DNA from 4 places in the Exiguobacterium sp. TDN 0502 genome. Region 4 is predicted to be linked to each of the others. Evidence: riboswitches for the same ligand, from Rfam matches in the RefSeq annotation. Region 4 holds a riboswitch; each other region holds the start of a gene.

The links. A riboswitch is a leader RNA that binds a small molecule or an ion and turns the genes downstream of it on or off. The one in region 4 is predicted to bind thiamine pyrophosphate.
Region 1: it holds a riboswitch for thiamine pyrophosphate, as region 4 does, so the genes downstream of both, thiD (bifunctional hydroxymethylpyrimidine kinase/phosphomethylpyrimidine kinase) here and tenA (thiaminase II) in region 4, are expected to answer to the same signal.
Region 2: it holds a riboswitch for thiamine pyrophosphate, as region 4 does, so the genes downstream of both, thiT (energy-coupled thiamine transporter ThiT) here and tenA (thiaminase II) in region 4, are expected to answer to the same signal.
Region 3: it holds a riboswitch for thiamine pyrophosphate, as region 4 does, so the genes downstream of both, ACRPK8_RS06280 (thiamine phosphate synthase) here and tenA (thiaminase II) in region 4, are expected to answer to the same signal.

The regions. Positions count from the first base shown of each region.
Region 1 covers NZ_JBOZGJ010000006.1:119,275-121,474, forward strand. Annotated here, with positions in the region: gene thiM (hydroxyethylthiazole kinase) at 1-414, opposite strand, end outside; gene thiD (bifunctional hydroxymethylpyrimidine kinase/phosphomethylpyrimidine kinase) at 395-1,198, opposite strand; TPP riboswitch at 1,314-1,424, opposite strand; gene ACRPK8_RS08595 (murein hydrolase activator EnvC family protein) at 1,489-2,200, opposite strand, start outside.
Region 2 covers NZ_JBOZGJ010000002.1:172,951-175,150, forward strand. Annotated here, with positions in the region: gene ACRPK8_RS04070 (amino acid permease) at 1-63, shown strand, start outside; gene ACRPK8_RS04075 (thiamine diphosphokinase) at 117-719, opposite strand; gene thiT (energy-coupled thiamine transporter ThiT) at 721-1,281, opposite strand; TPP riboswitch at 1,342-1,451, opposite strand; gene rpe (ribulose-phosphate 3-epimerase) at 1,474-2,130, opposite strand; gene rsgA (ribosome small subunit-dependent GTPase A) at 2,133-2,200, opposite strand, start outside.
Region 3 covers NZ_JBOZGJ010000004.1:91,967-94,166, forward strand. Annotated here, with positions in the region: gene nagZ (beta-N-acetylhexosaminidase) at 1-1,013, shown strand, start outside; TPP riboswitch at 1,070-1,172, shown strand; gene ACRPK8_RS06280 (thiamine phosphate synthase) at 1,255-1,848, shown strand; gene ACRPK8_RS06285 (FAD-dependent oxidoreductase) at 1,845-2,200, shown strand, end outside.
Region 4 covers NZ_JBOZGJ010000003.1:131,675-133,874, reverse strand. Annotated here, with positions in the region: gene ACRPK8_RS05310 (DUF1002 domain-containing protein) at 1-538, opposite strand, end outside; TPP riboswitch at 732-838, shown strand; gene tenA (thiaminase II) at 912-1,607, shown strand; gene ACRPK8_RS05300 (hypothetical protein) at 1,653-1,967, shown strand; gene ACRPK8_RS05295 (glycoside hydrolase family 3 N-terminal domain-containing protein) at 1,998-2,200, opposite strand, start outside.

The DNA.
Region 1 (2,200 bases), on a different contig from region 4:
GTCATCCACCGAAGCGTCGACTCCTTTCGTTCGTCCAACCGCTCCAAGCAATGTCTTAATTTCAGATGCATTTCCCTTAATGACCGTACACGGGACCAGATTGATCAACTCTTGAGAAAACGATGTCCGCAGTGTCGTTGCGCCTGCGCCGACCGGATCAAGGACAATCGGCACGTTTAAACGTGCTGCTTCTTTTGCGGCCAACCGCTGGGATGCCTGCATGTCTGCATCCAGTGTTCCGATGTTCAACACGAGTGCTTGTGCGAGACCGACCATTTCCTCTACTTCACGAATATCCTCCGCCATGACAGGCGACGCTCCGACTGCTAATGTCATATTCGCACAATCGTTGATCGTAACCGTATTCGTCAGATGATGAATCAATGGTTTCTGTTCAAGAATGGTCGTAAACATGTGTATCCCTCCAAAGTGAATGAAAATGATGTGTGGGTCCGATGCCTTGTCCGAGCGCAAATCCGTGACGGATCGCCTCCGTGACGTAGTGCTTAGCCTGACGTACACTAGTTGGTAAATCTTCTCCAAGCGCCATTCGTGCCGCAATCGCTGCTGATAACGTACAGCCGGTTCCGTGAGTGTGTTGATTGTCTAACCGTTCCGATGTGAAGTGATGTTCCTCCACTCCATCAAACAACAAATCCGTCGCAGCTCCCGGTAAGTGACCCCCCTTTAGTAAGACTGCACCTGTCTGCGTAGCTAACTGATGCATCGCCAGTCGCATTTCCTCTAGATTGGTCACCGCTTGTGCCGTTAAGCGCTCAGCTTCCGGTAAATTGGGTGTGATGAGGGTCGCAAGTGGCAGTAAATCCGAAATCAATGCTTGTTCAGCTTCTGTCCGCAATAGGGCATGTCCGCCTTTTGCGACCATGACAGGGTCTAGTATGATCGGAACGGTCTGTTCGCGAAGATGTGTAGCAATGACACGGATCGTCTCTGCATTCGAGACCATACCGATTTTGATGGCATCGACACGAATGTCTGAAAAAATCGATGATAATTGGGCGTCGACGATTTCCGGTGACAACTCTTCCACCGCTTGAACACCCAGCGTATTTTGTGCCGTGACGGCTGTCAGGACGCTCATTCCATAAACGCCTAACGCCGAAAATGTTTTTAAATCGGCTTGAATCCCGGCTCCACCACCGGAGTCGGACCCTGCAATCGTCAGTACATGTTTCATGTTCCTCTCACCTTCCGATCGAGCAATGTAAGGGAGTCGTTACCGAAAAAAAAAGCGCCGACTGCTGTAAAAAAGCAGTCGACGCTATCCGAAAGCGTTATATCCGCATTTCGGTATCCGTTCGGCTCAACTTTCCTACGCTGGTATTATCCAGTTCAGGTAATAGGGTCGAAAACAGATTGGTTTTCCTCTCAGCCGGATTCCTCCAGCTCCCCTAGTTGCTCAAGTATTCGTTTCGCCTTAACTGTAGCATAGAGGGCAAAAAAAAACGAGCCGAAGCCCGTTTTAGATTACAGATATGCTAATGGATTCACTGCATTCAAAGGAGATGAGGCACTGTATTGATAACCGCCGACATGTAATTCGAAATGCAAGTGTGGTCCTGTCGAATTCCCTGTACTACCGAGTGTTCCGACTTGCTGCCCTTGAGAGACCGCCTGCCCCGCATGAACGGATAATGAACTCATATGCGCGTAGACTGTCGTATACACTTTTCCATCAATGAAATGCGAAATCATGACGTGATTGCCGTAAGGTCCACCACCTGAAGCTGTAATGACCGTTCCGGCTGCTGCTGCGACGATCGGAGATCCGACTGCCCCGCGGAAATCAACACCGTTGTGGAACGTATAGCCGTTCACACCGCTTGCTGGTCCGAATCCTTGCGAAACGCTACCAGAAGATGGTCGAACGAATTTTCCACCGCTCGAAACAACAGGAGCCGCAGTCGAAGTCGTCGTTCCTGCATTCTTACCTGTTTGTTTGGCTGCTTGCGCGTTCGCCTTAGCGGCTTGTTCGGCGGCTGCTTTTTCAGCTGCGGCTTTCTCTGCTGCTGCTTTTGCTGCCGCTTTCGCTGCTGCGATTGCACGTTCCTGAGCTTCGAGTGTCGCTTGAAGTTCTTTGGCATCTAACAATTCTGTCGTGAACTTCGTCTTTCCTTTTCGTAATTTTTTGAGCGTAGCACTGCGTTCTTTCATTTGTGTTTTTAAAGATTTCTTTTGT
Region 2 (2,200 bases), on a different contig from region 4:
AAAGGAAAACATCTCACAGCACAAACCGACATCCGTGTCGCCCCTTCTCAACTCGAAGAATAATGTCATATGAAAGAGGCCGTGGATCATCCACGGCCTCTTTTTGTATGATTGTTCTATTCCTTAAGCGTCCGCATCATTAATAATTCGCCTTGATGGAGCGCTACTCTCGCTTGTGAGGCACACCATTCATTACTGACGGTCAATGAACCTCCGACCGGAACGGGATGGGCATCGAGCGGATATTTGACTCCAGCTAAGCTTAAGGTCGACGGTACAAGTGGAATGAATGATAGATAATGATAGCTTCCGGCTTCGACTGTATACGCTCCCGCTGCCAAATATCGTACCTCTTCTCGTTTCGTCACGAGTCGTGCCTCTGGATATTGCTTCAATAGATATACATTTTGGACGGTCATGTCGAGCCGCCCACCTGTCGCCCCGATGATGATGATCTCTTCATGCTGTTCCCTCTCAGACACTGTACGAAGGGCAAGTTCGAGATCCGTCTCATCTTTCTCGGCCGGATGAACGATTGCCCCTTCTGGTACATAACCAAGCGAATCAAAATCACCGATTGTCAGGTCGCATGTCAGCCCAAACGATTCGACCGTCTGAACACCACCGTCGACACCGAAGATGAAATCACCTAGCTGACAAAACGTCCGTAAATCCGGTACTTCTTCTCGCGGACCGGCACAGACGAGAATCGCCCGCATCTCAGACACCTCGTGCCGAATAACGGAGTAAGCGTGGCGCAGTCGTAAATAGAATTCCTGCTACGATTCCACATAAGATGTACGAGGGAACCATATACGTTGCGTTATAGACGAAAGAGTATTCCACGACTGGACCTTTTGCATACTTGGCAAAAAAGACGATTCCACTGATGACATGACAGATATAACGGAGACCGGCGCCTAATAACGTCGCAAGAAGAACGAACGCCATCAAGCTTTTCTTCTGACCATTTTGCGCTGCTTGTCTGACTTGACGTGCAAAGAGACCACTCAGTCCGACGACGCCATACGCAATCGTGTAATCGAGCAATGGTTGGACGATTGTCAACACTTGCGGCGCGAACATCAATTGAATCGTACCGACGAGCGCTCCCGTGACGACACCACCGACGACGCCGTGGCGGAATGCCATGACGAAGATCGGTAGCATCGCTAAGCTAATCGAACCACCCTGTGGCATTTTGAATGGAATCAGCAAATCAAAGACGACTCCGAGACTGGCGAAGATGGCAATTTCCATCATCATTTGTAACCGTTTCATGTTTATTTCCTCCTTCATGGTTAAAGAGGACGCAAAAAGGCAGTACGACGAACGCCGTACTGCCTGCGTGCGCCACATCCCTACGTCCGTCTGAACGGAACAGGTTCGAAGGGTTAAAGTCGAAAAGACTCCTCTCAGCCGCTTTTTAAGCGACACCCCTTGCGGTCATCATATTTCGTTTTCTCGTTCTTATTATACGGCAGCCCCTTGACGAATGCTAGTGATCGCTTCCGCATAATCCGGTGCATTGTAGATTGCCGATCCTGCAACGAGAACATTCGCACCGTTTTCGATACATTGTTTAGCGGTTTCCGGATTAACGCCACCATCAATCTCGATTTCGAATGCCAGACCACGATCTGCTTTCATTTGCGCGAGTGTTGCAAGTTTCGGCATGACGCTCTCGATGAACGCCTGTCCGCCGAAGCCCGGATTGACCGTCATCAACAAGACCATATCGACATCCTCAAGGACATGCTCAATCGTTGATAGCGGCGTGTGGGGGTTCAAGACGACCCCTGCCTTTGCACCGGCTGCTTTGATTTGTTGCAAGACACGATGGACATGGTTCGTCGCTTCGACGTGGAACGTCACGATATCTGCCCCTGCCTTGACGAAATCTTCGACGAAACGTTCCGGCTGGTCAATCATTAAATGGACGTCAAGGACCATATCCGTCTTCTGACGTAAACTGCTGAGTACGGGTAATCCAAACGAGATGTTCGGGACGAACTGACCGTCCATGACGTCGAAATGGATGTAGTCGGCTCCTGCTGCCTCGACGGCTTTGACATCACGCTCAAGATTTGCAAAATCTGCTGATAAGATTGATGGTGCAATTTTAATCATCTTCAATACCTCCGGGCTCGATTCTTGATTTCGTCTATAAACATACCATAGTTCTCATAACGAGAGGACA
Region 3 (2,200 bases), on a different contig from region 4:
TCTATATCGGCGTTGCGGGTACGGAACTTTCAGCAGCCGATCGGCAGTTGTTGCGGACGCATGCGATTGGTGGTGTCTTACTGCTCGGCGGAAACATCACGTCAGAAGAACAACTTTTGACGTTCACCCGTGCGATTCAAGAGACGAATCAAAAGCCGTATGCGTTCGTCGGGATTGACGAAGAAGGTGGACGGGTCAGCCGGGTGCCGGATCAACGATTACGTCTGCCGACGAGTCAACAGATGGCGCAAGGCGCGGATACGGCGAAAATGGAAGACGTCGGAAGCACGCTTGGTCATGTATCGCGGTATTATGGATTCAACATGGACTTTGCACCGGTCCTTGACGTTAACAGTAACCCGAACAATCCGATCATCGGTGACCGTGCCTTAAGTGCTGATCCGAAAACGGTCGCGTCTTTGGGTACTGCCCTGATGCACGGGATGCAGGAGACGGGTACGATTCCGGTCGTCAAACATTTTCCCGGTCATGGCAACACGAGTGTCGATTCCCATGTCGGTCTGCCGAAAGTGACAGCATCGAAGGAAGAACTGAAGCGGACGGAACTCGTCCCGTTTCAAGAAGCAATCCAAGAAGGGGCAGAGATGGTAATGGTCGCTCATATTCTGTACCCCGCGTATGACGATACACATCCATCCTCGCTCTCAAAAGCTGTCCTGACCGACCTCTTGCGTCAGCAGCTCGGCTTCAAGGGCGTCATCATTACGGATGATCTCGTCATGGGAGCGATCACGAAACAATACGGTCTCGCGGAAGCGGCACGGCAGGCACTCGTTAACGGCGCAGACATGGCGATGTTTTCAGAAGCGGGTGCTTATACGAAGGTCCATACTGAAGTCATGCAAGCGGTGAAGGATGAGGCGTTAACGATGAAAATGCTTGATGCCAAAGTAATGCGGATTCTGAAGCTGAAGCAGACCTATGCCGATAGCCAGAAGCAACAGCGCCCGACGAAATCGGATCTCGTTCAGCAAGTCGAAGCGCTCAACTAGGACTAGCGAAGCGAAACGACTCATGCTAGACTAATGGGGCAAGCCAATTAAACACGAAAAGACACTAGGGGAGTCTCCCAGCAGACTGAGACGGAAGTATCCGGACCCTTTGAACCTGATCTAGTTCGTACTAGCGGAGGGAAGTGGCTCGAAACCTTAGATATCCTTAGCGCTTCAGCGCATTTTCGGACCACTCCTTTCAACATCGGGAGTGGTCCTTTTTCGTATGGAAAGGAAGAACATGATGCGTTTACATCTGATTTCGACAGGATCCATCGATCCACGTGATGGGGTGAAAACCTTTCAATCGCTTCAACCTTACACGGATCAGCTGCACCTACGGGAATCGAATTTATCGGCGGCAGAATTGCTTGATCTGATTGAAACACTCTTTGCGCAAGGGTATTCCCCTGATCAGTTAACGGTCCATGACCGGGTCGATGTCGCCCATGTCGCTGGCATCGGTGTGCAGTTAACACGCCGTTCCTTACGTGTCCGCGATGTAAGGCGTCACTTTCCGGATCTGACAATCGGTAAATCCGTTCATTCACTGGCAGAGGCACTGGCGGCAGAAGCAGAAGGAGCCGATCGACTGCTCTACGGTCATATCTATCCGACGACGTCGAAGCCGGATCTTCCACCACGGGGTGTTGATGCTCTGAAACAAGTCGTCACCTTCACGACGAAACCGGTCATCGCCATCGGCGGCATCACACCAGATCGCATTTCTGAGATTGCAGGGACCGGTGCAGCAGGAATCGCGGTTTTGTCCGGTATTCTCGGTCAAGCGGACCCGCTTGCTGCGATCAAGCGTTATCAGGGGGTGCGGGTATGACGGATCACATCATCATTGGTGGTGGAGTCATCGGTTTGACACTTGCTTACAGTCTCGCCTGTCAAAACGAATCCGTTCTTGTCCTTGAGCGCGGAACATGCGGGCAAGAAACAAGTCGCGCGGCTGCCGGGATGCTTGCGACAGACATCGAGCTGAGAGAAGAATTGCATGCACTTGCCGCGCGAAGTCGTCGTCTGTATCCGCTGCTCGCACGTCGTCTCGAGCGGGAGACCGGGATTGATTGTGGCTACCGGGAACAACCGTTTTTATTGAAACGAAACGGAAGAGAGTACGTATTTCCATCGGTCGGTCAAATCGATCCGCGACGACTGACGACTGCATTGATGTCTGC
Region 4 (2,200 bases):
CGACGTCGGATGTGACTGACAATTCTTGCTGTGCTAGATCCTTGCGTTCGTCACTCAGCTTGATCCCAGTCTCAGCCGAAGTTTGATCGTATGCCTTCATGATTCCCGTCAGTGCCGATGTCCCGGTCACCTTGTACGGGGAAGTGATCGTGATGTCGGCATCTTTGACACCCGCCGTGACGAGAGCGTTAAGATACATGTCCTTCGTGACCCACGTGATGTTTTCCGTTGCAACAGAAAGCCCGTCGCCTTTTTCCGTCAACTCGATCTTAGCCGACGAATACATGTTGCCGCCTTTTTGCGATTGCGGGATGTTCTTCCCGAGATACTTTTCTTCGTCGGCAGAAGTGGCGATGATCGGCGTGATGCCTTCCGGTGCATTAAGACGTGAAAGCACCCAAGCTTTATCCTTCGCGCCGAGTGACTCACCGAGTGTGACGATGGTCTTGTCGACGACCTGCTCGGCGGATGCGGCTGTTGGGAGTAATAAAGCAGAAGCGATAACGGCTGACGCCATGATTTTTGTTGGTGTATGCATAATGAAATCCTCCAATTGTAAGTAACAGAATGAATTATAGTATCAGGTACTAAAGTAAGTGTACGAGAACGAAAGACGTTCGGAATCGGTCTACAGATGGAGAGGGCATCCGCCTTCTGACACTTCAATGTATAGCGGAACGAGGACAACTTGACTTCCATTTTCAGCATGCTATAGTGGATTTGAATCGAATAATGACCACTAGGGGAGTCGGTAGGCCGACTGAGACGAACGAAGACGTTCGGACCCTTTGAACCTGATTAAGTTCGTACTTACGGAGGGAAGTGGCGTCAAGTCTTGTTCTTCTTGCGCCATGCCCGTGTGTTTCGGGGTGGTGTTTTTTCGTTTCATAAAAAACGAGGAGGATGAGATCATGACATTTACACAAGAAATCAAGCAGGCGGCACAAGCGTACTGGGATAGTAGTTTTACGCACCCATTCGTACAAGGAATCGGAGAAGGGACGTTACCGCTCTCGAAATTTCGGCATTACGTCATGCAGGATGCCTATTACTTAAAACACTTTGCGAAGATACAGGCGAAGGCAGCGTCAAAAGCAGACGACTTTGCGACGATCGCAACGCTTGCCGAGCACGCGACGTCAACTTACGGAGCGGAATTGAGTCTCCATCAATCATTTTTTGAGCCGCTCGGGATCACGGAAGCGGATCTTGCGGCGTTCGAACCGGCACCAACAGCCTATGCCTATGTCTCGCACATGCATCATGCGAGCGAGGGAACACTCGGTGAGACGATTGCTGCCATTTTGCCATGTTACTGGCTGTATTACGAAGTCGGTCAACAGTTACTGACGTGTACACCGGAAGAAAAAATCTATCAGCAATGGATCGACACCTATAGCTCGGAATGGTTCGAAAAAGTCGTCTTTGAACAGATTGCCCGGCTCGATGCGCTGGCGGAACAAGCCAGTCCTGCGGAACGCGAGCGCATGAAACGGCATTTCGTGACGAGCTGTTATTATGAGTTGCTGTTTTGGCATATGGGCTGGACGGAAGAGACGTTTACGTCGGTCTATGAGACGATTCCGGCGCGAACCGTATCTTCTTGAACCAATAGATGGTAGAATTAGGTATATCTTGTAGCGAAAGTAGGGATGGAAGTGGGAATCGTCGTCATTTTGCTGGTCATTATCGCGGCCTACGTCGTGCAACGAATGCTTGGAAAAGCAAACGTTCGATTTGCTGGATACATCATTCCCATATTGATGACGGTGTATGGCACATATGCTACGATTTGGAATTTGAAGGTAACGTTTCAGTTTGAATTCAGTAGCGGTAGCTTCATTTCAACAGTCATAATGATTGTCATCTATGGACTGCTGATCTACTCGCTTTATCGCGTCTACCAGCGTGCGAAAGAAGAAGCGGAATATCCGTATCAATCGTTAAAAGACCGAGGCATCCTTTAAAGGAGCTTCGGTCTTTTCTGTATCACGCCCTCATTTTTTCCAGTTTTTAAAGCCGTCCCCGAATTCGAGATGGAGTTGATCGGTGAAAAGTCCATTCTTAAAGACCGGTACATCAACGGGTAAGGTTCCTTGCGGCTGAAACGTTCCGAAGATTGCGCGGATACCCGCAGGCAGGTTCGGTCCGGCGGATTTCAGATTGCCTGCTTCAGAGTCCGGTCCGTTCGGATCCCCTT